4 regions of the Ectopseudomonas hydrolytica genome follow, and region 2 is predicted to be linked to each of the others. Evidence: riboswitches for the same ligand, from Rfam matches in the RefSeq annotation. Region 2 holds a riboswitch; each other region holds the start of a gene.
What was found. A riboswitch is a leader RNA that binds a small molecule or an ion and turns the genes downstream of it on or off. The one in region 2 is predicted to bind cobalamin.
Positions count from the first base shown of each region.

Region 1: it holds a riboswitch for cobalamin, as region 2 does, so the genes downstream of both, L1F06_RS21215 (TonB-dependent receptor domain-containing protein) here and cobW (cobalamin biosynthesis protein CobW) in region 2, are expected to answer to the same signal.
Region 3: it holds a riboswitch for cobalamin, as region 2 does, so the genes downstream of both, L1F06_RS20845 (energy-coupling factor ABC transporter permease) here and cobW (cobalamin biosynthesis protein CobW) in region 2, are expected to answer to the same signal.
Region 4: it holds a riboswitch for cobalamin, as region 2 does, so the genes downstream of both, cobO (cob(I)yrinic acid a,c-diamide adenosyltransferase) here and cobW (cobalamin biosynthesis protein CobW) in region 2, are expected to answer to the same signal.

Region 1 covers NZ_CP099397.1:4,511,957-4,517,572, forward strand. Annotated here, with positions in the region: gene L1F06_RS21200 (carboxyl transferase domain-containing protein) at 1-917, shown strand, start outside; gene L1F06_RS21205 (alpha/beta fold hydrolase) at 928-1,878, shown strand; gene dxs (1-deoxy-D-xylulose-5-phosphate synthase) at 1,961-3,856, shown strand; cobalamin riboswitch at 3,929-4,130, shown strand; gene L1F06_RS21215 (TonB-dependent receptor domain-containing protein) at 4,220-5,616, shown strand, end outside.
Region 2 covers NZ_CP099397.1:5,264,355-5,269,970, reverse strand. Annotated here, with positions in the region: gene glmS (glutamine--fructose-6-phosphate transaminase (isomerizing)) at 1-294, shown strand, start outside; gene map (type I methionyl aminopeptidase) at 347-1,126, opposite strand; gene L1F06_RS24780 (ParD-like family protein) at 1,123-1,335, opposite strand; gene L1F06_RS24775 (hypothetical protein) at 1,496-1,726, shown strand; gene cobM (precorrin-4 C(11)-methyltransferase) at 1,948-2,703, opposite strand; gene L1F06_RS24765 (cobalamin biosynthesis protein) at 2,700-3,137, opposite strand; cobalamin riboswitch at 3,224-3,419, shown strand; gene cobW (cobalamin biosynthesis protein CobW) at 3,514-4,563, shown strand; gene cobN (cobaltochelatase subunit CobN) at 4,640-5,616, shown strand, end outside.
Region 3 covers NZ_CP099397.1:4,435,597-4,441,212, forward strand. Annotated here, with positions in the region: gene amn (AMP nucleosidase) at 1-1,460, opposite strand, end outside; gene L1F06_RS20840 (hypothetical protein) at 1,594-2,331, shown strand; gene L1F06_RS20845 (energy-coupling factor ABC transporter permease) at 2,342-3,025, opposite strand; cobalamin riboswitch at 3,079-3,282, opposite strand; gene L1F06_RS20850 (carbonic anhydrase) at 3,562-4,305, shown strand; gene L1F06_RS20855 (acyl-CoA dehydrogenase family protein) at 4,360-5,616, opposite strand, start outside.
Region 4 covers NZ_CP099397.1:1,804,326-1,809,941, reverse strand. Annotated here, with positions in the region: gene cobD (threonine-phosphate decarboxylase CobD) at 1-41, opposite strand, end outside; gene cbiB (adenosylcobinamide-phosphate synthase CbiB) at 34-942, opposite strand; gene bluB (5,6-dimethylbenzimidazole synthase) at 946-1,599, opposite strand; gene L1F06_RS08370 (cobyrinic acid a,c-diamide synthase CobB) at 1,596-2,888, opposite strand; gene cobO (cob(I)yrinic acid a,c-diamide adenosyltransferase) at 2,888-3,499, opposite strand; cobalamin riboswitch at 3,684-3,894, opposite strand; gene L1F06_RS08360 (hypothetical protein) at 3,928-4,248, opposite strand; gene L1F06_RS08355 (O-methyltransferase) at 4,255-4,914, opposite strand; gene L1F06_RS08350 (C40 family peptidase) at 4,922-5,446, opposite strand; gene L1F06_RS08345 (C40 family peptidase) at 5,531-5,616, opposite strand, start outside.

The DNA.
Region 1 (5,616 bases), 750 kb from region 2:
TGGGCAGTTTCACCCCCGAGCAGGTTGGCCCGACCAGCGTGCAGGGCCCCAACGGGGTGATCGACGTGCTGGTCGAAGACGAGGCCGCAGCGGTCGCCGTGGCCAAGCAGTACCTGAGCTATTTCCAGGGCCCGGTAAGCGACTGGCAGTGCAGCGATCCTCGCGAGCTGCGCCAGGTGATCCCGGAAAACCGCCTGCGCGTGTACGACATCCGCCAGGTGATCGAGCTGCTGGCCGACGAGGGCAGCGTGCTGGAGCTGCGCCGCCAGTTCGCCCCCGGCCTGATCACCGCGCTGATCCGCATCGAGGGCAAGCCCTTCGGCCTGATCGCCAACAACCCCGCGCACCTGGGTGGCGCCATCGATGCCGTGGCCGGCGACAAGGCCGCGCGCTTTCTACAACTGTGCGAGGCCCATGATCTGCCCATCGTATCGCTATGCGACACCCCCGGCTTCATGGTCGGGCCGGAGGCGGAGAAACAGGCCACGGTGCGCCACGTCTCGCGCCTGTTCGTCACCGCCGCCAGCCTCACGGTGCCCTTCTTCACCCTGGTGCTGCGCAAGGGCTACGGCCTCGGCGCCCAGGCCATGGCCGCCGGCAGCTTCCACTCGCCGCTGTTCACCGCCGCCTGGCCCAGTGGCGAATTCGGCGCCATGGGCCTGGAAGGCGCGGTGCGCCTGGGCTTCGCCAAGGAGCTGGCGGCCCAGCCGGACGAGGCCGCGCGCCAGGCGCTGTTCGACAAGCTGGTGGCCAAGGCCTATGACAACGGCAAGGCGCTGAACATGGCCAGCTATCTGGAGATCGACGCCGTGATCGACCCGGCCGACAGCCGCGCCTGGCTGCTGCGCGGTCTCAATGCGGCGCCGCGCCCGCCGCGGCGTGATGGCAAGAAACGGCCCTTTATCGACACCTGGTAAGGACATCTCCATGCATATCGATCACCGCCTGCTCGCCGTCAATGGCATCGAACTCAGCCTGTACAGCACCGGCCCCGAGCACGGCAAGCCGGTGTGGCTGCTGCATGGCTTTCCCGAATGCTGGTACGCCTGGCATCCGCAGATCGAGGCGCTGGCCGCCACCGGCTACCGCGTGTTCGCCCCGGAGATGCGCGGCTACGGCGCCAGCAGCGCGCCGGCCGATCCGGCGGCCTATGAGCTGCTCACCCTGTGCGGCGATATCCAGGCGGCGATGGACCTGCTCGGCCAGCACGAGGTGGCGGTGGTCGGCCACGACTGGGGCGCGCCGGTGGCCTGGCATTTGGCGCTGCTGGAGCCCGAGCGGGTCAAGGCGCTCGGCGCGCTGTCGGTGCCCTTCGGCGGGCGGCCGAAACGCCCGGCCATCGAGCTGATGCGCGAGGCGTATGCCGGGCGCTTCCATTACATCCTGTATTTCCAGGAACCGGGGCTGGCCGAGGCCGAGCTGGACGAAGACATCGCCCGCAGCCTGCGCCTGCTGCTCGGCGGCCTGGGCGATGCCCTGCTGGCGACAGACAAGCCGGCCGACGCGCGGCTGTTCGACGGCATGCCGGAGGATCTGCCACTGCCGCCCTGGTGCAACGACGCGACGTTCGCCCACTACCGGCGCACCTTCGAGCGCCACGGCTTTCGCGGCGCGCTGAACTGGTACCGAAATTTCGAGCACAACTGGCAGCGTACCGAGCACCTGGCCGAACTGCAGGTAACGCAGCCGACGCTGTTCCTGCTCGGGGAAAACGACCCGATCGGTCGTTTCGAGGCGCCGACGCTCAAGCGCATGGCCGACAAGGTGCCGCGTCTGGAACGCCAAGACCTGCCTGGCGCCGGCCACTGGCTGCAGGGCGAATGCGCCGAACGGGTCAATGCCCTGCTGCTGGAGTTTCTCGCACGAAACTACCGGTAACGGCGTCGTGGACACCGGATTGGGCTGTTTTCCTGGCATCAGGTAAACTGCCGCATCTTTTACGCCTATAACGATTCGCCTGATGCCGACCACTTTCCACGAGATCCCCCGCGAGCGCCCGTTGACGCCGCTGCTCGACAGCGCCAACACGCCCGACGAACTGCGCCGCCTGGCCGAAGCGGACCTGGAAACCCTCGCCGATGAACTGCGCCAGTACCTGCTCTACAGCGTCGGCCAGAGCGGCGGGCACTTCGGTGCCGGCCTCGGCGTCATCGAGCTGACCATCGCCCTGCACTACGTCTTCGACACCCCCGATGACCGCCTGGTGTGGGACGTCGGCCATCAGGCCTACCCGCACAAGATCCTCACCGGCCGTCGCGAGCGCATGGGCAGCCTGCGCCAGAAGGACGGCCTGGCCGCCTTCCCGCGCCGTAGCGAGAGCGAGTACGACACCTTCGGCGTCGGTCACTCCAGCACCAGCATCAGCGCCGCCCTGGGCATGGCCATCGCCGCTCGCCTGAAGGGCGAGAAGCGCAAGAGCGTGGCGGTGATCGGTGACGGCGCGCTGACCGCCGGCATGGCCTTCGAGGCGCTCAACCACGCCACCGACGTCGGCGCCAACATGCTGGTGATCCTCAACGACAACGACATGTCGATCTCCAAGAACGTCGGCGGCCTGTCCAACTACCTGGCCAAGATCATCTCCAGCCGCACCTACGCCAGCATGCGCGAGGGCAGCAAGAAGATCCTCTCGCGCCTGCCCGGCGCCTGGGAAATCGCACGCAAGGTCGAGGAACACGCCAAGGGCATGCTGGTACCCGGCACCCTGTTCGAGGAACTGGGCTGGAACTACGTCGGCCCCATCGACGGCCACGACCTGCCCACCCTGCTTGCGACATTACGCAATATGCGCGACCTGGACGGCCCGCAGTTCCTCCATGTGGTGACCAAGAAGGGCAAGGGCTTCGCCCCGGCCGAAGCCGACCCCATCGGCTATCACGCCATCACCAAGCTCGAGCCAGTCACCCCCAGCGCGGTGCCCAGGAAACCGAGCGGCCCGAAATACTCCAACGTGTTCGGTCAGTGGCTGTGCGACATGGCCGCGGCAGATCAGCGCCTGGTCGGCATCACCCCGGCGATGAAGGAAGGCTCGGATCTGGTGGCCTTCGCCGAGCGCTTCCCCGAGCGCTACTTCGACGTCGCCATCGCCGAGCAGCACGCCGTGACCCTGGCCGCCGGCATGGCCTGCGACGGCGTCAAGCCGGTGGTGGCGATCTATTCCACCTTCCTCCAGCGCGCCTATGACCAGCTGATCCACGACGTCGCGGTGCAGAATCTCGATGTGCTGTTCGCCATCGACCGCGCCGGTCTGGTCGGCGAAGACGGCCCGACCCATGCCGGCAGCTTCGATATCTCCTACCTGCGCTGCATCCCCGGCATGCTGGTGATGACCCCCAGCGACGAGAACGAACTGCGCCGCATGCTCACCACCGGCTACCTGTTCGATGGCCCGGCCGCGGTGCGCTACCCGCGCGGCAGCGGCCCCAATGCGCCGCTCGACGCCGGGCTGGAGCCGCTAGAGATCGGCAAGGCCATAGTGCGACGCCAGGGCAAGGGCGCAGCCCTGCTGGTATTCGGCGTGCAACTGGCCGAAGCGCTGCAGGTCGGCGAAGCGCTGAACGCCACCGTGGTCGACATGCGCTTCGTCAAACCATTGGACGAGGCCCTGCTGCGCGAGCTGGCCGGCAGCCACGAGCTGCTGGTGACCATCGAAGAGAACGCCGTCATGGGCGGGGCCGGCAGCGCGGTCAGCGAGTTCCTCGCCGCGCAGAACATCATCAAGCCGCTGCTGCATCTGGGCCTGCCCGATTACTACGTCGAGCACGCCAAGCCGGCGCAGATGCTCGCAGAATGCGGCCTTGATCAGGCCGGCATCGAACGCGCGGTGCGCGAACGCCTCGACCAGCTGCGGGCCTGAGCATGAGCTCCGCTCATCGCCGAATGAGCGGGCCTTGCTTGTCATTCATACTCGCGCGCACTAAGGTGCGCGCCATTCATGTTCCGCCAGGGTGCGCTGCTGACGCGGCGTGAAACGGGAAGTCGGTGCGCCCATCCAGGCAATCCCGACGCTGCCCCCGCAACGGTAATCGACGGCAGGCCACAGCCTGCACCTTGTCCACGGCCACTGGGTATTCCCGGGAAGGCGGACCGGGGTCGTGAGCCCGGAGACCGGCCCCGGCGGTGCGACTGGTGTTGCGGAGGGCCGCACCGTCAAGCGCCGCCCTGCGCGCTTGCCCCCTGCCCTCCTCGAATGTCTGCCGACCTTTGAGGAATCACAAGAATGAAACTGTCCCGTCTGGCTCTGGCCATTGCCGTTCTGCCCGGCTTCGCCCTGGCTGCCGAACCCTATACCGCCGAGCCGCTGGTGATCACCTCCGGCCGCCAGGCCGAGCCGCTGCGCCAGGCCACTGCTGCCACTACAGTGTTCGAGCGGACGGATATCGAGCGTTTGCAGGCCAGCAGCGTGCCCGATCTGCTCAGCCGCGTACCCGGCGTATCCATCGTGCAGAATGGCGGCCGTGGCAGCCTGACCAGCCTGTTTCTGCGTGGTGCCAACGCCAACCAGACCCTGGTACTGATCGACGGCGTGCGCCTGAACGCCGCCGCAAGCGGTCTGGCCCGCCTGGAATTCCTCAGCCCCGAGCAGATCGAGCGCATCGAGGTGGTACGCGGCCCACGTTCGGCGTTATACGGCGCCGACGCCATCGGCGGGGTTATCCAGATTTTCACCCGCCAGGGCGAAGCCGGTCTGCAGCCGCGGCTGCGCCTGGCCGCCGGCAGTCAGCAGAGTTTCGAACGCAGCCTGGGTCTGTCCGGCGGCGATCAGCACACCCGCTTCGATCTCGGCGCCAGTCTGGCCGAACGTGCCGGCTTCGACCGCTCGCAGGATGCCCGTGGCAACGACGGCGACCACGACGGTCTGCGCCGCAAGTCATTCAATCTGAGCCTGGAACATCGCTTCAGCGAGCGCCTCAAGGGCGGCCTAAGCCTGGTAGACCAGCGCGGCGAGAGCGAATACGACGATCTGTTCAGCTTCGCGCCGGGCAACCCCAGCGAGCGCTTCAGCGTTTCCACTGCTGCTGCGCATCTCGAAGCGCAGCTCGCCGAGCGCTGGAGCAGCCGCCTGGAACTCGGCCATAGCGAGGACAAGAGCGACAACCGCGACCCGCTGAACGCCGACAATAACTACAGCTTCAACACCTACCGCGACAGCGCCGCCTGGCTCAATACCTTGCGTCTGGACGAGGCCAACCAGCTGCTGCTGGGCCTCGACTGGTTCGAGGACCGTTTGAGCACGGACAGCGACTTCAGCCAGAGCGAGCGCTGGAATCAAGCCGCCTTCGTCCAGCACCGCCATCGCGGCGACGGTTTCGCTACCGAGCTGGGCCTACGCCACGACAAGAACGAGCAATTCGGCAGCGAGAACACCTGGAACGCGGCACTGAGCCTGGACTTGGCCGAACGACTGGAACTACTGCTGAGCTATGGCGAGGGTTTTCACGCCCCCACCTTCAACGATCTGTACTACCCCACCAGCGCCTTCTATGGCGGCAATCCGAACCTCGCGCCCGAGCGCTCGAAAACCTACGAGGCGCAATTGCGCGGCGATCACCTGAGTACCCGCTGGAGCGTGTCGGCCTACCGCACCGAGGTCGAAGACCTGATCACCGTGGTCAG
Region 2 (5,616 bases):
GCCGACATGCCGGTGGTCACCGTGGCGCCGAACAACGAGCTGCTGGAGAAGCTCAAGTCCAACCTGCAGGAAGTGCGCGCCCGTGGCGGCGAGCTGATCGTCTTCGCTGACCAGCAGGCCGGCATGAGCAACGGCGAGGGCACCCATGTGGTGGCCATGCCGCATATCCACGACCTGCTCGCGCCGATCCTCTACACCGTGCCGCTGCAGCTGCTGTCCTACTACGTGGCCGTGCTCAAGGGCACCGACGTTGACCAGCCGCGTAATCTGGCGAAAAGCGTCACGGTCGAATAAGGCCGCCCGGGAAGAAAAAGCCCGTCCAGATGGACGGGCTTTTGCGTTTCTATCACGCCGAAACGCTGCTCAGTTGCAGCTCTTCCGGGCGCAGCGTAAGCACACGAACGCTGTCTCGGGTGACCGCTACGGTGTGTTCGAACTGCGCCGAGAGCTGGCCGTCGCAGGTCACCACCGTCCAGCCGTCGCGCAGGGTACGGACATCCGCCTTGCCCTGGTTGAGCATGGGCTCGATGGTGAAGGTCATGCCTTCGCGCAGCGTCAGGCCGGTGCCAGCTTTGCCCCAGTGCAGCACTTCCGGTGGTTCGTGCATTTCCCGGCCAATACCGTGGCCGCAGTAATCGCGAACCACCGAATAGCCGTGGGCGCGAGCGTGCCGTTCGATGGCATGGCCGATATCGCCGAGGCGGGCGCCCGGCCTCACGGCTGCGATGCCCTTGCACATCGCTTCATAGGTCACTCGGGCGAGCTGACGAGCCTGGTCCGTTACCTCGCCGATCAGGTAGGTCTTGCTCGAATCGGCGATGTAGCCGTTCTTTTCCAGGGTGATATCGAAATTCACCAGATCGCCATCGCACAGAATCTCGTTTGCGCTGGGTACGCCATGGCACACCACTTCGTTGCGCGACGTGTTCATGGCGTAGGCGAAACCATACTGCCCCTTGCTCGCCGGACGCGCCTTAAGTTCCTCCACGATGTACTTATCCACAAGGTCGTTGACTTGCAGAGTGGACATGCCGAGCAAATCCAGGCGATCCAGATAGCCGAACACGGACGCGAGCAATCTTCCGGACTCCGCCATCAGGGCGATCTGTTCGGGCGTCTTGCTCATGACGCGTCCGCCATACGCGGCGGTACCACCACACCGGCCGCGCGCATCTCGGCGGCCATCACCTCATTGAAGCTCAGCGTCGGGTTCATCTCGCAGAGCATGCCGATGCGAATCCAGAAGCCTGCCTGGGCATTGATGGAGCGGCCCGAGACGCTACTCGCACGGCGAATCTGGTCATGCAGCTCGTCATCGATATTGACGATACCCATACTGGTTTCCTTTATATGTTTCGTATATGAAGCATATATAAGCATGAATCTGTTCAGTTCACCAGCTGGGCAAGTAGGGCCACCTCATCCCTTACACTGTCCGCCCGCCTGCCAGGCTTTTCGGCAGGCGCACCCCTGACAGGCTGGAACAGGAGAGCGGATGAAGCGCGCGGATGTAAAACGCGGAACGGCCGAGGGCGTTCTGTTCGACACCCAGATCATGGTCAACCCGGCCAATACCACGCAGTGGATCGTGTTGTTCGAGAAGGAAGCGGGCCGCAGCTTCTTTCTGGTGGATGAAGACGAGCAGGTGCAGACCTTTGCCAGCCTGGATGCACTAATGCCGGAACTGCGGGCTCTGGGTATCAAGCGGGTCGAGGTGCAGCTGTGAGCAGTTGCTCACAGTAGGCGTGGATCATCCTGTGGATATCCTTGTGATACCTGGCTAAGGCTTTGATAGTCAGGGCCTTTCAGCGACTTGTACAGAAACTGTTCGCCTGCCTGTTCGCTATCCACAGAGCATCTGGATAACAGGCTTTCTATCCTGTTGATAAGACTCTGCAAGCCATAAATGGCGGGGCCTTCAGCGCTTTGTACGGTTTCTCGCCAGGCTCAATCGTTGCCGGGACGGTAAAGGTGACGATGCCCGGCGTCATATAGCGCCGACTCGGCAAAGGAGCCCGGATCGAGCACCCGCCCTACGAGGATCAATGCCGTGCGGCGGAACTCCTTGGTGGCGACCTTTGCCTCGATATCGGCCAGGGTGCCCAGTACCCAGTCCTGATCCGGCCAACTGGCCCTGTGGATAACGGCAATGGGGCAGTCGGCGCCATAGTGCGGCAGCAGTTCGCTGACGATAGCCGGCAGTTGGCGCACACCAAGGTGGATGGCCATGGTTGCGCGGTGCCTGGCCAGGTCATGCAGCTGTTCGTCCTCGGGCATTGGCGAGGTGGTGCCATAGCGGGTAAGGATCACCGTCTGGGCGATACCCGGCAGGGTCAGCTCGCTTTCCAGTAGCGCCGCGCAGGCGGCGGTGGCGGTGACGCCTGGGACGATCTCGAACGGAATGCCCAGAGCACGCAGTTCGCGAATCTGCTCGCCGATGGCGCCATACAGCGAAGGGTCACCCGAATGCACCCGGGCCACGTCCTGGCCGCGCCTATGGGCCTGATGCAGCAGGGTGACGATTTCCCCAAGATTCAGCTCGGCCGTGTTCACCACCTGTTCGGCGCTATGGCCCTGCAGCACCGCTTCGGGCACCAATGAGCCGGCATAGAGGATCACCGGGCACGCACGGATCAGGCGCTGGCCCTTGACGGTGATCAGCTCGGGGTCGCCGGGGCCGGCGCCGATAAAGTAGACGGTCATTCGGGTTCTCTGTCGAATATGGCTAGCGCGCAGGTGGCGCTGGCGCTGCGGGTTTTCTCGCCGAGCCGGCGCGGCGCTGTGCCCATGTTTGCCGCCAGCGCCAGGGCACAAGGCTCGGCTACGGCGGGGCTGCCGGTGGTGGCTTGGCTAAGGGCGCTGGCGCCTGTCGGCGTCTGATAGCCAGCCAGTTGCTCGGGCGAAAAGAACACCAGCTCCAGGCCCAGATGTTCGGCCAGGTCATGCAGGCCGGCTTCGTCGCGCTTGTGGGCGATGCTGGCCAGGCCGGCCAGATTGTTCACCGTCAGCTCATGCCGAGCCAGGCTGTGGATAAGCAGTTCGAGCAGCTCGTCCCGGCTGCAGCCGCGACGACAACCCAGCCCGGCGACGACCTGTGTCGGTGAGGCGGATGGGGGGGCGGAGGCAGTCGGCAACATGAGTGGCATTCGGGCTGAGCGGTGGCGTAGCTCAACATGGCACCTGCCAGCGGTCAACCGCGATTGACCGGCCGCCGCGGCCTGCGTAGCCTTCTTGCTTTCGAGGTTCTTCGCCGCCGAAGCGCGGCGAAGCTAAGAGGGAACAGGGTCGATGCCCTGGCTGCCCCCGCAACTGTGAACGGTTATGCCCTTCGTTAGACCACTGCCAACCGGCGGGAAGGTGAAGGGACGCGCGCCGCGCAAGCCGTGAGCCAGGAGACCTGCCTCGATTGACCAGCCACTTGCTCGGACGGGGTGATCCGATGCGGCCAGCATGCCTCTGCGTGCCTGTCTGCCCGTACCCGTCCGCCGAATTGACCGACGCCACGGGGCCACCATGAAAACCCTCGCCAAACTGCCTGTCACCATCGTCACCGGTTTTCTCGGTGCCGGCAAAACCACCTTGCTGCGCCACCTGCTGGCCCATGCCGAAGGACGCCGTATCGCGGTGATCGTCAACGAGTTCGGCGAGCTGGGTATCGATGGCGAGATCCTCAAGCAGTGTTCCATCGGCTGCAGTGAGGAAGAGGCCAACGGTCGGGTCTTCGAGCTGGCCAACGGCTGCCTGTGCTGCACCGTGCAGGAAGAGTTCTTCCCGGTGATGCGCGAACTGGTGGCGCGCCGGGGTGACCTCGACCACATCCTGATCGAGACCAGTGGTCTGGCCCTGCCCAAGCCGCTGGTGCAGGCCTTCAACTGGCCGGAAATCCGCAACGCCTGCACGGTCGACGCGGTGATCACCGTGGTCGACAGCCCGGCAGTGCTCGCCGGCACCTTCGCCGCCTTCCCCGATCAGGTGGACGAGCAGCGCAAGCTCGACCCCAACCTCGACCACGAGTCGCCGCTGCATGAACTCTTCGCCGATCAGCTGGCCAGCGCCGACCTGGTGATTCTCAACAAGGCCGACCTGCTCGATGCCGAGGCACTGGCCGCGGTGCGCGCCGAGGTGGCCGAGGAACTGCCGCCAGCGGTGAAGGTGATCGAGGCGCACGGCGGCGAGCTGCCGCTGGACGTGCTGCTGGGCCTGAACAGCGAAACCGAGCTGCATATCGACAGCCGCCGTACCCATCACGACGACGAAGATGAAGACCATGATCACGAGGAATTCGACTCGTTCCACGTGGAACTACCCGAAGCCGAGGAGGCGCGCCTGCTCGCTGCGCTGAAGGCGGCGGTGTCCCAGTACGGCATCCTGCGGGTAAAAGGCTTCGCGGCAATCCCTGGCAAACCTATGCGCCTGCTGGTGCAGGGCGTCGGCCAGCGCTTCGACCGCCATTTCGACCGCGCCTGGCAGGCCGACGAGCCGCGTGTGAGCCGCCTGGTGCTGATCGGCCAGCAGCTCGACCGCGCGGCTATTGAAGCCGAGCTGAAGGCGGCGCTGGCTTGATAATGATCGCCCGCAAGCGGGCTCCTACACACACCCTGTAGGAGCCCGCTTGCGGGCGATGTCCTTGGATTCGTAGATGCACTTACTGCGTACCCAACCCGGTGCTCAACTGCCGGCCGACAGCATCGCCGACCTCGGCCAGACCCCGGCCGAGCTGGTGATCCTGTGCACGGGTGATTCGCACCTGTCGTTGCTGGCCGAAGCGGCGCGGCAACTGCCGGACGACTACCCCAGCCTGCGCCTGGCCAGCCCGGCGCAGCTGAGCAACCACGCCTCGGTGGATTACTACGTCGAGCAGGTGCTGCAGCATGCCAAGGTCATCCTGATCTCGGTGCATGGCGGGGTGAGCTACTGGCACTATGGCGTCGAGCGCCTGGTTGAGCTGGGTGCGCGCGGCGCCACAGTGATCATGGTGCCGGGTGACGACAAGCCCGACCCGGAGCTGAGCGCGCTCGGCAACGTCGGGGAAGAAGACAGCCAGCGCCTGTGGCAATACCTGCGTCAGGGCGGGCTGGACAATGCCCGCCAGCTGTTTCGCTGCATCGGCAGCCGCTGGCTGGGGCGCGACGATGCCTGGCAGGAGCCGCAAGCGCTGCCGCGTGTCGGCCTCTATCACCCGCAGCACAGTCCGGCCACGCTGGCCGACTGGCATGCGCAGTGGCAGCCTGACGCGCCTGTGGTGGCGCTGCTGTTCTACCGCAACCATGTGCAGTCGGCGAACACTGCCTTCGTCGATACCTTCTGCCAGCACCTATTCGGCCAGGGCCTTAACCCGCTGCCGATTGCGGTGGCCAGCCTCAAGGAGCCGGCCTGTCTGGGCCAGGTGCAGGACTGGCTGGACGAAACGAACGCCGCGCTGATCATCAATACCACCGGCTTTGCCCTGTCCAACCCTGAGGCGCCACAGGCGCGGGTGTTCCGCCGCGATATCCCGGTGCTGCAGGCCATCTGCTCGCTGGATAACCAGGCGCAGTGGCAGGCCAGCGCCCAGGGCCTGGGCTCGCGTGACCTGGCCATGCATGTGGTACTGCCCGAGCTGGATGGCCGGCTGAT
Region 3 (5,616 bases), 830 kb from region 2:
GGCTCGTCGAAGCTGCGCAGTTTGCGCGAATGCAGCGAATCGAGCTGACTGCGCATCAGCTCCAGCGCGGCGATGCCGATATGAAGGTGCTGGGTCACCGCGCGCTCGTAGAAAGCGCCGGCTGCGCCGGGCAGCTTGATCTCGCTGTGCAGGGGCTTGTCCGACACGCACAGCAGCGTGCCGTAGGGCACCCGCAGGCGATAGCCCTGCGCGGCGATGGTGCCGCTTTCCATGTCCACCGCCACCGCGCGCGACAGGTTGATCAGCGGCCGTTCCTGGGCCCAGCGCAGCTCCCAGTTGCGGTCGTCGTAGGTCAGCACGGTGCCGGTGCGCAGGCGCTTCTTCAGCTCGTCGCCCTGCTCGCCGGTGACCAGCTTGGCGGCCTCCTGCAACGCCTGCTGCACCTCGGCCAGCGCCGGCAGCGGGATGTTCGGCGGCAGTACGCGATCGAGAATGCCGTCGCGGCGCATATAGGCGTGGGCCAGCACGTAGTCGCCGATGGTCTGCGACTGCCGCAGGCCGCCGCAGTGACCGATCATCAGCCAGCAGTGCGGACGCAGCACGGCCAGGTGGTCGGTGATGTTCTTGGCGTTGGACGGGCCGACGCCGATGTTGACCAGGGTGATGCCATGGCCATCCGCGGCCAGCAGGTGATAGGCCGGCATCTGGTAGCGGTGCCAGACCACGTTCTCGATGATCGCCTGCATCTCGCCTTCGGCCATGCCGCGCTCGATCACCACGTTGCCCGGCAGCACCATGCGGGTGAAGCGCGAGTCGCCCACCAGCATGTCCAGACCATGGCGGATGAACTGGTCGACGTAGCGGTGATAGTTGGTCAGCAGGATCCACGGCTGCACGTGGCGCCAGTCGCTGCCGGTGTAGTGCACCAGGCGGCGCAGGGAGAAGTCGGTGCGCGCCGCGTCGAACAGCGCCAGCGGCAGCGGGTCGATGTTTTCCCAGTCGTACAGGCCGTCGGCGGTGCCGTCGGTGGCGGCGGACAGATCGGTACTGGGGAACACCCGCGCCAGCTCGGCGGCGGTCACGCCGCTGCCGGCCAGCTCGTCGCCCTGCTCCACCACATAGGGGTAGGGAATGTTCTGCTGGCTGACACCCACCTCGACGCGCAGGGTGAAGTCGTTCATCAGCGGGCGCAGCTGCTCCAGCAGGTATTTGCGGAAGGCCGCCGGCTGGGTCACGGTGATGGCGTAGGTACCCGGCACCTGCACCTTGGCGTAGGCGCGCACGGTGGTCGGCACCTCGCCCTGGCACAGGTAGGTCAGGCGCAGCTCGGGGTAGCGGAACAGGCAATGCTCGCTGGCGTCAGGGCGAATGCGCTCCTTGAGATAGCGCTTGAGCGCCCGGCTCAGGGCGTTGGTGGCCTGCAGATGCAGGGCGGCAAGGCGATCTACCGCCTCTTCCGGCGTATGGGCAATGACGAAATCATCGGAACAGGGTTTCACAGCGTGTCTTCCTGGCTGAGTGAACGCCCCTATCTTGCCTGCATACGGCGACGAAAACATAGCGCGCGGCAGCGAGCCCGTCGTCGCGCCAGCAGCTAGGCTTATGGCAATCAGCCAGCCGGAGGGCCGCGCCATGCCCCGTGCCATCGCTCCACTGCTGCTTGCCCTGCTTTGCTGCTGCGCTCAGGCCGGGGAACTGGACGGCCACTATCGCGCCACGCTCGACGGCCAGCCGAGCGAGCTGATCCTGCGCCAGAACGGCGATGTGGTGGAAGGCGAATATCTGGAGAACCAGCGCCTGCGCCTGATCGTCAAGGGGCGCTATGACGGTGAGCTGCTGCGCGCCGAAATCAGCGAACCGCAGTCAGGGCTGCTGCTGGCCAACATGAACGCCACCTACGCCAATGCCATGCTCAACACCAGCATCGCCGCGCGCGATCCGCGCAACGGTCAGGTGCTCGAGCGCCAGGCCCTGTTCCAGCGCGTTGCCGCAGCCCCCGCCGCGCAAACGCCGCCGGCAGCCACCTCGGGCAAGCAGGACCCGGCACTGATCGGCACCTGGGTGCACGAGAAGATCATCAACAGCGGCGGTGCCAGTTTCGCTTCGTTCACGACCCTGATGACCTTGCAGCTGAACGCCGATGGCAGTGTCACGCAATGGACCCGCTCGATCGATGGCGGCAGCGACTGGAGCTATGACAGCCCCGGCGAGGTGCAGTACAGCGGCCACTGGCGCAGCCAGGACGGCATGCTGCTGGTGCGCCTGGCAGGCGCTGCCGACTATCAACCGGCCGCCTACTACCGTTTCAGCGACCAGTACTTGGTCACCGAGAGCAATACCGGCAAGATGATCTGGCAGCGCCGCCGTTAGCGGCGCGTGCTCAGGCGGCGCTGTGGTGCAGACGCACGTTGAACAGCGGCCCCTGGCTGAAACGCGACAGGGCCTTGGCGGCGGCCAGCACGCCCAGGTCGATCAGCGGCTCGACCAGGATCACGCTCATATAGGCCAGACCGAAACTGGCCACAGCCGCCAGGTTCTCGCCGGCGAAGCCCTGACCGTAGAACGCCCAGAAGGCCACCCAGGCGACGATACCGCCCTGGTAGGCGGTCGACAGCGCCAGCGCCTGCTTGTAGGAGAGGTCCACGTAGGCCGTGCCCGGCGCGACGATGCGCTTGGCCAGCAGGCTGATGCCCCACAACGGCAGCAGCAGGGTGGTGACGTTCATGCCGTACTGCGGCAGGTCGAACTGAGCGAACAGCACCCCCTGCAACAACAGGCCAGCGGCCAGACCAATGGCGGCAGCGCCGGCGCCGAACAGCAGCAGCAGGGTCGAGCCGAGGATCAGGTGCACCTCGGAAACACCCACCGGGTGATGCGGCAACACCTCGAAGAAGCAGAACACCAAAGCAGTGGTCAGCAGGCTGCGCAGCGCCAGGGCCGTCACCCCGCCGTTGTCGCGGATGGCATCGCGCGCCAGTTTGGCGGTCAGGCCGAAGGCGCCGACAGCGGTTGCGTAGCTGAGGAAGATCTTGGCGCCTTCGACGACACCGGGTTCGATATGCATGCGAGTTCCTTGGCCGCGCCCACCGCGCGACGATTCGGATGAAGGATGGGCGAATCGCCCGTTTGCCGATGGCAGGTCTCCTGGCTCACGGCTTGCCACTTCGCTCGCCTTCCCGGCCTGGCGGCCAGTGGCATAGGGAGCGTCGTACGCCGTTTACAGTTGCGGGGGCAGCCAGGGCATTGGCGACGCGGCGCCGCACCCTGTTCCCTTTTCATCCGCGCGCCAGAGGCGGCGGAACCATCGGCGGCAACCTTACTCCGCCGCCGGAGCAAAAGACAGCATCCGCACTCGCCGCCGCACGGGTCAGGTGGGCGACCGAGCCACGTGCAGGCCGCAGGCCACTTTCCGGCAGCTGCGCCGCGCTGGCTGAACGAACGCTGTCCCGAACACGGCCGATGCGGCACAGATGCGGAAAGCGTCACACCGCCAGGCGTATATGTAACTTCATATTACAAAGCAAGCGTAGTATTTCTGCACTCGCGCCGGCCTCTGCCCACGCGAGCCTGCAGGCCCATCATCCAGTCACGAGAGCGCATATGAAGAAGACCCTGATCGTTGCGTTGACCGCCCTGTTCGCAACCGGCGCCATGGCCGCCGAACAGCAACCGCACTGGAGCTACAACGGCAACGAAGGCCCCGAACACTGGGCCCAGCTGGACCCAGGCTACGAAACCTGCGCGATCGGCCACGCCCAGTCGCCCATCGATATCCGCAATGCCACCCGAGCCTCCCTGCCGCGCCTCGCCTTCGACTACCAGGTCAGCCCGGCCGAGGTGGTAAACAACGGCCACACCATTCAGGTAAACCTGGCCAATGCCGGCGGCATCGAGATCGACGGCAAGCCCTACCGCCTAGTGCAATTCCATTTCCATACGCCCAGCGAGGAGCACATTGCCGGGCAGGCGTTCCCGATGGTGGCGCACTTCGTCCACCAGGCCAGCGACGGCCGCCTGGCGGTGGTAGCGGTGCTGTTCAAGGAAGGCGCGCAGAACCAGGCGCTGGGTCAGGTGTTCGACACCATGCCGCCCAAGGCAGGCGAGAAAGTCGAGCTGGCCGGCAGCTTCACCCCGCAGGCCGTGCTGCCGCAGCAGCAGGGCTACTACGCCTTCGCCGGCTCGCTGACCACCCCGCCGTGCAGCGAGAACGTGCAATGGCGCGTGCTGAAGCAGCCGGTCGAACTGTCCCATGCACAGCTGGAGCAGTTCCAGCACCTGTATGCGATGAACGCACGCCCGATCCAGGCGCTCTACGACCGTGAAGTGCTGGAGAGTGACTACTGACCCGCGTTATGCGCCGGCTGAATAGCCGGCGCTTCGTTCCGGGACTATCGCCCCTTACAGCAGATGCGGCGTGCTGCGCGCCACCAGCGCCTCGACGTCGACGCCGCGCGGCAGGGTGCCGTAGACGCGGCCGCGGCCTTCCAGGCGGCTGGCGATAAAGGCGTCGCTGACCACGCTGTTGCCGGCCTCCAGCAACAGCTTGGCCTGCAGCGCCACGGCCATGTCCTCGGTCAGCTGGCGGGCGCGGTACTGGATGTCGGCGGTGTCGCTGAAGTCGGTTTTCAGTCGCTGGATATGCGCCTTCAGCCGTGCATCGCCATGGCCGTCACCGAGCTCATTGAACAGTGCATCGAGTACGCCCGGCTCCTTGGACAGGGCGCGCAGCACGTCCAGGCACTGCACGTTGCCCGAGCCTTCCCAGATCGAGTTGACCGGCGCCTCGCGATACAGACGCGGCATGATGGTTTCCTCGACGTAGCCGGCGCCGCCCATGCATTCGCTGGCCTCGTAGACCATTTCCGGGGCGCGCTTGCAGATCCAGTACTTGCCCACCGCAGTGACCAGGCGGGCGAACTTGTCTTCCTGCTCGTCATGCAGATGATCGAGCGCGCGGCCCATGCGCATGCACAGCGCCAGGGCGGCCTCGCTCTCCAGGGCCAGATCGGCCAGCACGTTCTGCATCAGCGGCTGGTCGGCGAGAATCTTGCCACCCACCTGGCGATGCGCGCAGTGATGCGCGGCCTGGGTCAGCGCCTGGCGCATCAGGCTGCTGGAGCCGACCATGCAGTCGAAGCGGGTCATAGCCACCATCTCGATGATGGTGGGCACGCCGCGCCCTTCCTCGCCGAGCATCCAGGCGAAGGCGCCGCGGTATTCCACTTCGCTAGAGGCGTTGGCCCAGTTGCCCAGCTTGTTCTTCAGGCGCTGGATGTAGAACTGGTTGCGCGTGCCATCCGGGCGATGGCGCGGTAGCAGGAAGCAGCTCAAACCCTTGTCGGTATAGGCCAGGGTGAGAAAGGCATCGCACATCGGCGCCGAGCAGAACCACTTGTGACCGACCAGCTCGTAGCCCTGCCCCGGCCCGCCAAGGCCGATGGGATAGGCACGGGTGGTATTGGCGCGCACGTCGGTGCCGCCCTGTTTCTCGGTCATGGCCATGCCGATGGTGACGCCGGCCTTCTGCTCCATCGGCAGGTTGCGCGGGTCGTACTCGGTGGCAAGGATCTTCGGCAGCCACTGCTCGGCCACATTCGGCTGCAGGCGAATGGCCGGCACGGCGGCGAAGGTCATGGTCAGCGGGCAGCCGCTGGC
Region 4 (5,616 bases), 1.8 Mb from region 2:
CGCTGCGCCGCCGCGCGCAGTCGACCTCCGTGTTCAAGCACCCAGCACCTCCCAGATCATCAGGCACAGCAACCACAGGCCAACGCCGGCAACGACCCGGTTCATCGCCCGTTCGATATCCCGCGCGCGCGGCGCAGGGCCCTCGCCCAGCTGCGGGCGCTCATGCAGCTCGCCGTGGTATTCGGCGGCGCCGCCCAGACTCACACCCAGGCTGCCGGCACCAGCGGCCATCACCGGGCCAGCATTGGGACTGTCCCACAATGGCGCCTGCCGGCGCCAGCAGCGCAGCGCCAGAAGGGTATTCCCGAGCAGCGCATAGGTCAGCGCCACCAGGCGCGCCGGGATGTAATTGAGTAGGTCATCAATCTTCGCCGCCGCCCAGCCGAAGCGCTCGAAGCGCTCGTTGCGATAGCCCCACATGGCGTCCAGGGTATTGCTCAGGCGGTACAGCACCACGCCGGGCGCACCGGCGACGATGAACCAGAACAAGGCGGCGAATACCGCATCGGAACCGTTCTCCAGCACCGACTCGGTACCGGCGCGGGCCACGCCGGTGGCGTCCAGCTCGGCGGTGTTGCGGCTGACCATCCAGCCGACCCGCTCGCGTGCCAGCTGCAGATCGCCCAGACGCAGCGCGCGGGCCACCGGCTGCGCGTGCTCGTAAAGACTGCGCAGGCCAATGGCGAAATACAGGGCGAAGATCTCCACCGCCCAGCCCAACCCGCTGATCTGCACCAGCAGCCAGGTGAGCAGGGTCAGCGGCAGCACTGCCAGGCACCAGGCGGTGACGCCATGGCTGCGCCAGCCACCGCCGGCCGGGTTGAAGCGCTGCTCCAGGCGATCGGCCAGGCGCCCGAAGGCCACCAGCGGATGCGCGCGGCTTGGCTCGCCCAGCACGGCGTCCAGCGCCACACCGGCGCAGGTGATCAGCGCCAGGCTCATTGTTCAGTCACCCTGCACTCCCCATCGATTCTCGAACAGCAGCTCGCTCAGCGGTCGAGGCGTGGCCCAGCCCTCTTGCACCAGCATGGGTTTTTCATAGAAGGCATCCACCGGCCCCAGACAGAGCAGCGCCACCGGCTTGCTGCCGGCCGGCATGCCCAGCAGCTCAGCCAGCGCTTCGGGATCGAACAGCGACACCCAGCCCAGCCCAAGACCTTCGGCGCGCGCGGCCAGCCACAGATTCTGAATGGCGCAGGCCACCGAGGCCATATCCATTTCCGGCAGCGTGCGTCGCCCGAAGACATGTGCATCGCGTCCGTCCATCAGCGCCACCGCCAGCAGCTCGGCGCAATCGCGGATGCCCTCGACCTTCAGCCGCATGAATTCGTCGCTGCGCTCGCCCAGGGCCTCTGCGGTGCGTACCCGCTCGGCCTCCACCAGCGCATGGGCCGCCTCACGCAGCTGCTCATCGCGGATGCGCAGGAAACGCCAGGGCTGCATCAGGCCAACGCTGGGCGCATGGTGGGCGGCTTCGAGCAGGCGCGCCAACACCTCGGCCGGCACCTCGCCACCGCTGAAATGGCGCATGTCACGACGCTCGGCGATGGCGCGGTACACCGCCGCGCGCTCCTCGGGGCTGAAGGCGTGCTCGCTCATGGGCGCAGCAGCGCGGCGGCTGCCTCCGGGTTGGACGGCAGGTAGAAGTGGATATAGCTGGCGGTCAGTCGCCCCAGGCGATACACCGCCTCGGCCACCGGCTTGCCGTTCGGACAGCGCCCGCGCACCAGCGGCTCGAGCGGGCTGTCCAGGCGCGAGTGATGGTAGCTATGGCCACGCAGCTCGCCCTCCGGCAGCGTCACCTCCTGCAGGGCCAGCGCGGTCAGGCGCGGCTGCAATGCGGCGCTGCCCGTCAGCAGGCCGAGCATGCGCCCGCTGGCGCCCTGCTTGTCGCGCAGCTCGTCGAGCAGATAGAGCATGCCGCCACATTCGGCGAGCAGCGGCTTGCCGTCCTGATGATGGGCACGGATGGCCGCGGCCATGGCCTGATTGCCTGCAAGCTCGGCCAGATACAGCTCGGGATAACCGCCAGGCAGATAAAGGCTATCCACTTCGGGCAGCGCGCTGTCGGCCAGCGGCGAGAAATAGCGCAGCTCGGCGCCGAGAGCCTGCAGCAGATCGAGATTGGCCTGATAGAGGAAGGCGAACGCCGCATCGCGCGCCACGCCAATGCGCACATCCTTCAACAAGGGCGCGGGTTCATTGATGGGCGGCGCGGCGAAACTCACCGCCGGCGGCAGGTCGACATCGGCACTGGCCGCCAGCGCATCGGCGGCAGCGTCCAGGCGCGCATCCAGATCCGCCAGCTCGGCGGCCTGCACCAGGCCCAGATGGCGACTGGGCAACTCCACCGCGGCGCTGCGCGGCAAGGCGCCGAACCAGCGAATGCTCGGCGGCAGGGCATCGCGCAGGATCTCGCCATGACGGCTGCTGGCAACGCGATTGCCGAGCACGCCGGCAAAGGGCAGATCGGGCTGGAAGGTGGCCAGGCCATGGGCCAGGGCGCCGAAGGTCTGCGCCATGGCCGCGCCGTCGATCACGCCCAGCACCGGCACGCCGAAATGACGCGCCAGGTCCGCCGCCGAGGGTTTGCCGTCGAACAGGCCCATCACCCCTTCGATGAGGATCAGATCCGCCTCGCCCGCAGCCTGCCACAGCAGGCGACGGCTCTCCGCCTCACCGACCATGGCCAGGTCGAGCTGGTACACCGGCGCGCCGCTTGCGCGGGCATGGATCATCGGGTCGAGAAAATCAGGCCCGCACTTGAACACCCGCACGCGCCGACCCTGGCGCGTATGCAGACGTGCCAGCGCAGCGGTGACGGTGGTCTTGCCCTGGCCGGAAGCCGGGGCGGCGATCAGCAACGCCGGACAGTGACGTGTCGTCATCAGAATTCGATGCCCTTCTGCGCCTTCACGCCAGACTTGAACGCATGCTTGACCAGGCTCATCTCGGTGACCGTATCGGCCGCCTCGATCATCCCCGGCAGGGCACCGCGGCCGGTCACCACCACGTGCTGCAGCAGCGGCCGGGCCTCGATATCGGCCAGCACCGCATCCAGTTCGAGATAACCGTGCTTGAGGGCGATGTTCAGCTCGTCCAGCACCACCAGGCCAACGGACTCGTCGCCGAGCAGACGCCGGGCCACGGCCCAGGCCTCCTGCGCCTTGGCGATGTCGCGCTGACGATCCTGGGTCTCCCAGGTGAAGCCCTCGCCCATCACGTGGTAGCTGACTTCCTCGGGGAAACGGCGGAAGAAGGTTTCCTCACCGGTGCTGGCCGCGCCCTTGATGAATTGCACCACGCCAACCTTGATACCGTGGCCAAGGGCGCGCGCGACCATACCGAAGGCGCTGCTGCTCTTGCCCTTGCCGTTTCCGCTGTGCACCAGCAGCAGGCCGTATTCATCCTGGGCCTGGGCGATCTTCTCGTCGATCAGGGCTTTCTTGCGCTGCATGCGCGCCTTGTGGCGGGCGTCGCGTTCGGCGGATTCGCTCATGCTGTGCTCCTGCAAGTCAGGTGCCCGCGTTGCCTGCTTCAGGAACAGTGCGAACGACTATGAAGAATCGCGATGATCCGCGCGACCTCATACAGGCGCCAATGGCTGGTCAGGCGAGCGGAAGGCAGGCAACACCGAGGCCCCGGTAGAAGCGGAGCACTGGCCGGACAACGCCCTCCGCGATGCCGTGGAACTGCGACAGGCCGGTCTCCGGGCTCGTGAGCGAACCTGAAAGGTTCGACGCTGCGCCTTCCCGTGCATTGCACAGTGGCCTGAAACAGCGTTTGACTCACCTACCGTTGCGGGGGCAGCGCCGGCATTGGAACCGGCTTCCCTGTTTCACCCCGGCGCCGTCGATGGAGACGACGCGGGGCACCTGAAGCAAGGCGCGCAGGGTAGAGGCTGACAGCCTCGTGCGTCAACGACAGTCAATGTTTCGGCACGAAGCCCGGTGGTTTGCGCGCCAGCCACTCAACGAAGGTACGCATGCGCTCATCGCTCAATAGCGCCTCACGGCTGTTGTAAGTCAACGCCAGCTCCTTTTCGCTGAACAGGCGGTGAATCTGGTTATGGCAAGCCCGGCAGACCCAGAGCGTGGCGGTAATGCGCTCATGCCGCGCATAGCGCTTCTGTACATAGACCTTGTCATGCAGGGCCTTGGGGATCAGATGGTGGCGGGTCAATGCGACTGGCCTGGCGCACAGCTCGCAAACCTCGGGCTGAGGCGGCAAACGGATGGGATCGGCCATACCCGGCTAACGCTTGCGGCAGAGCGTCAGACCGTCGCCCAGCGGCAACAGCGACAGATCGATGCGCGGGTCGTCACGCAGGGCCAGGTTGAGCGCCTGGATCGCGCGCGTGTCTTCGCTGTCGGGGGAGCGTTGCAGCACCCGACCGCTCCACAGGGTATTGTCGAACAGCAGCAGGCCACCCTGACGCAGCAGAAACAGGGCCTGCTCCAGGTAGGCCGGATAGTTGGCCTTGTCGGCATCGACGAAGATCAGGTCGAAGACGCCCTGTCCCTCTCGAGCCAGCGCCGCCAGGCTTTCAAGCGCCGGGCCCAGCCGCCACTCGATGGATTCGGCAACCCCGGCCTCGGCGAAGTAGCGGCGCGCCGTGGCGTTGTAGTCTCCAGGCAGGTCGCAGCAGATCAGGCGCCCACCCTCGCCCAGGGCCTGCGCCATGCAGAGCGCACTGTAGCCGGTGAAAGTGCCCACCTCGACGATCCGCCGGGCGCCGGTGAGGCGCACCAGCAGCGCCATGAACTGCCCCTGCTCCGGCGCAATCTGCCAGCGCGCCTGGCTTAGCTGCGCGGTTTCTTCACGCAGGCGGGCGAGCAGCGGCGACTCGCGCAGGGAGACATCCAGCAGGTACTGGTAGAGGGCGTCGTCGAGTTGCAGCGTACGCTGAGTCACGCTCGCCTCAGGGATTGCGCGCCAGTTCGGGGGTGATGATGCGTTTGGCATCGAGGTAGACGCCCTGCCAGTAGCCGCTGGCCAGGCTGTCCAGACGCACCGTACCGCCGGTGGAAGGGGCATGGACGAAGCGCCCCTCGCCGACATAGATGCCGGCATGACTGACGGCGCGCCCGCCATTGGTGGCGAAGAACACCAGATCGCCGCTCTGCAGGGCGTCGCGCCGGACGTTGGGCGCGCGCATCGCGCTGAGCTCGCGGGTCGAGCGCGGCAGACTGATGCCCGCGGCATCCCGGTACACGTAACCGATCAGGCCGCTGCAGTCGAAGCCGCCATCCGGGGTGTTACCGCCATAGCGGTAGGGTGTACCGACCAAACCCAGGGCACGAAACAGCACATCCTCGGCGCCCCCCTGGTAATGGGACGCAGTGGAAGGCGGTATATAGGTGGGCTGGGGAGAGGGAGCGCGACTGCTGCAAGCACTCAGCAGCAAGGCGAGAACAAGCAGGGCAACACGGGTCGTAACGGGCATGAGCGAGGCGATCCTGAGCCTGGATGCGCTCTACTCTGCCGTCTCGCGACGAACGGCGCAACCCTGCGGGCGCGCCGTCATGCGTCAAGGATGGCGCTTGGCCTGCGCTTGGCTCTCTTCCACCGGAGCCAGCGCCAGCACGCGCTTGGCCTGCAGGTAGCTGCGATTCC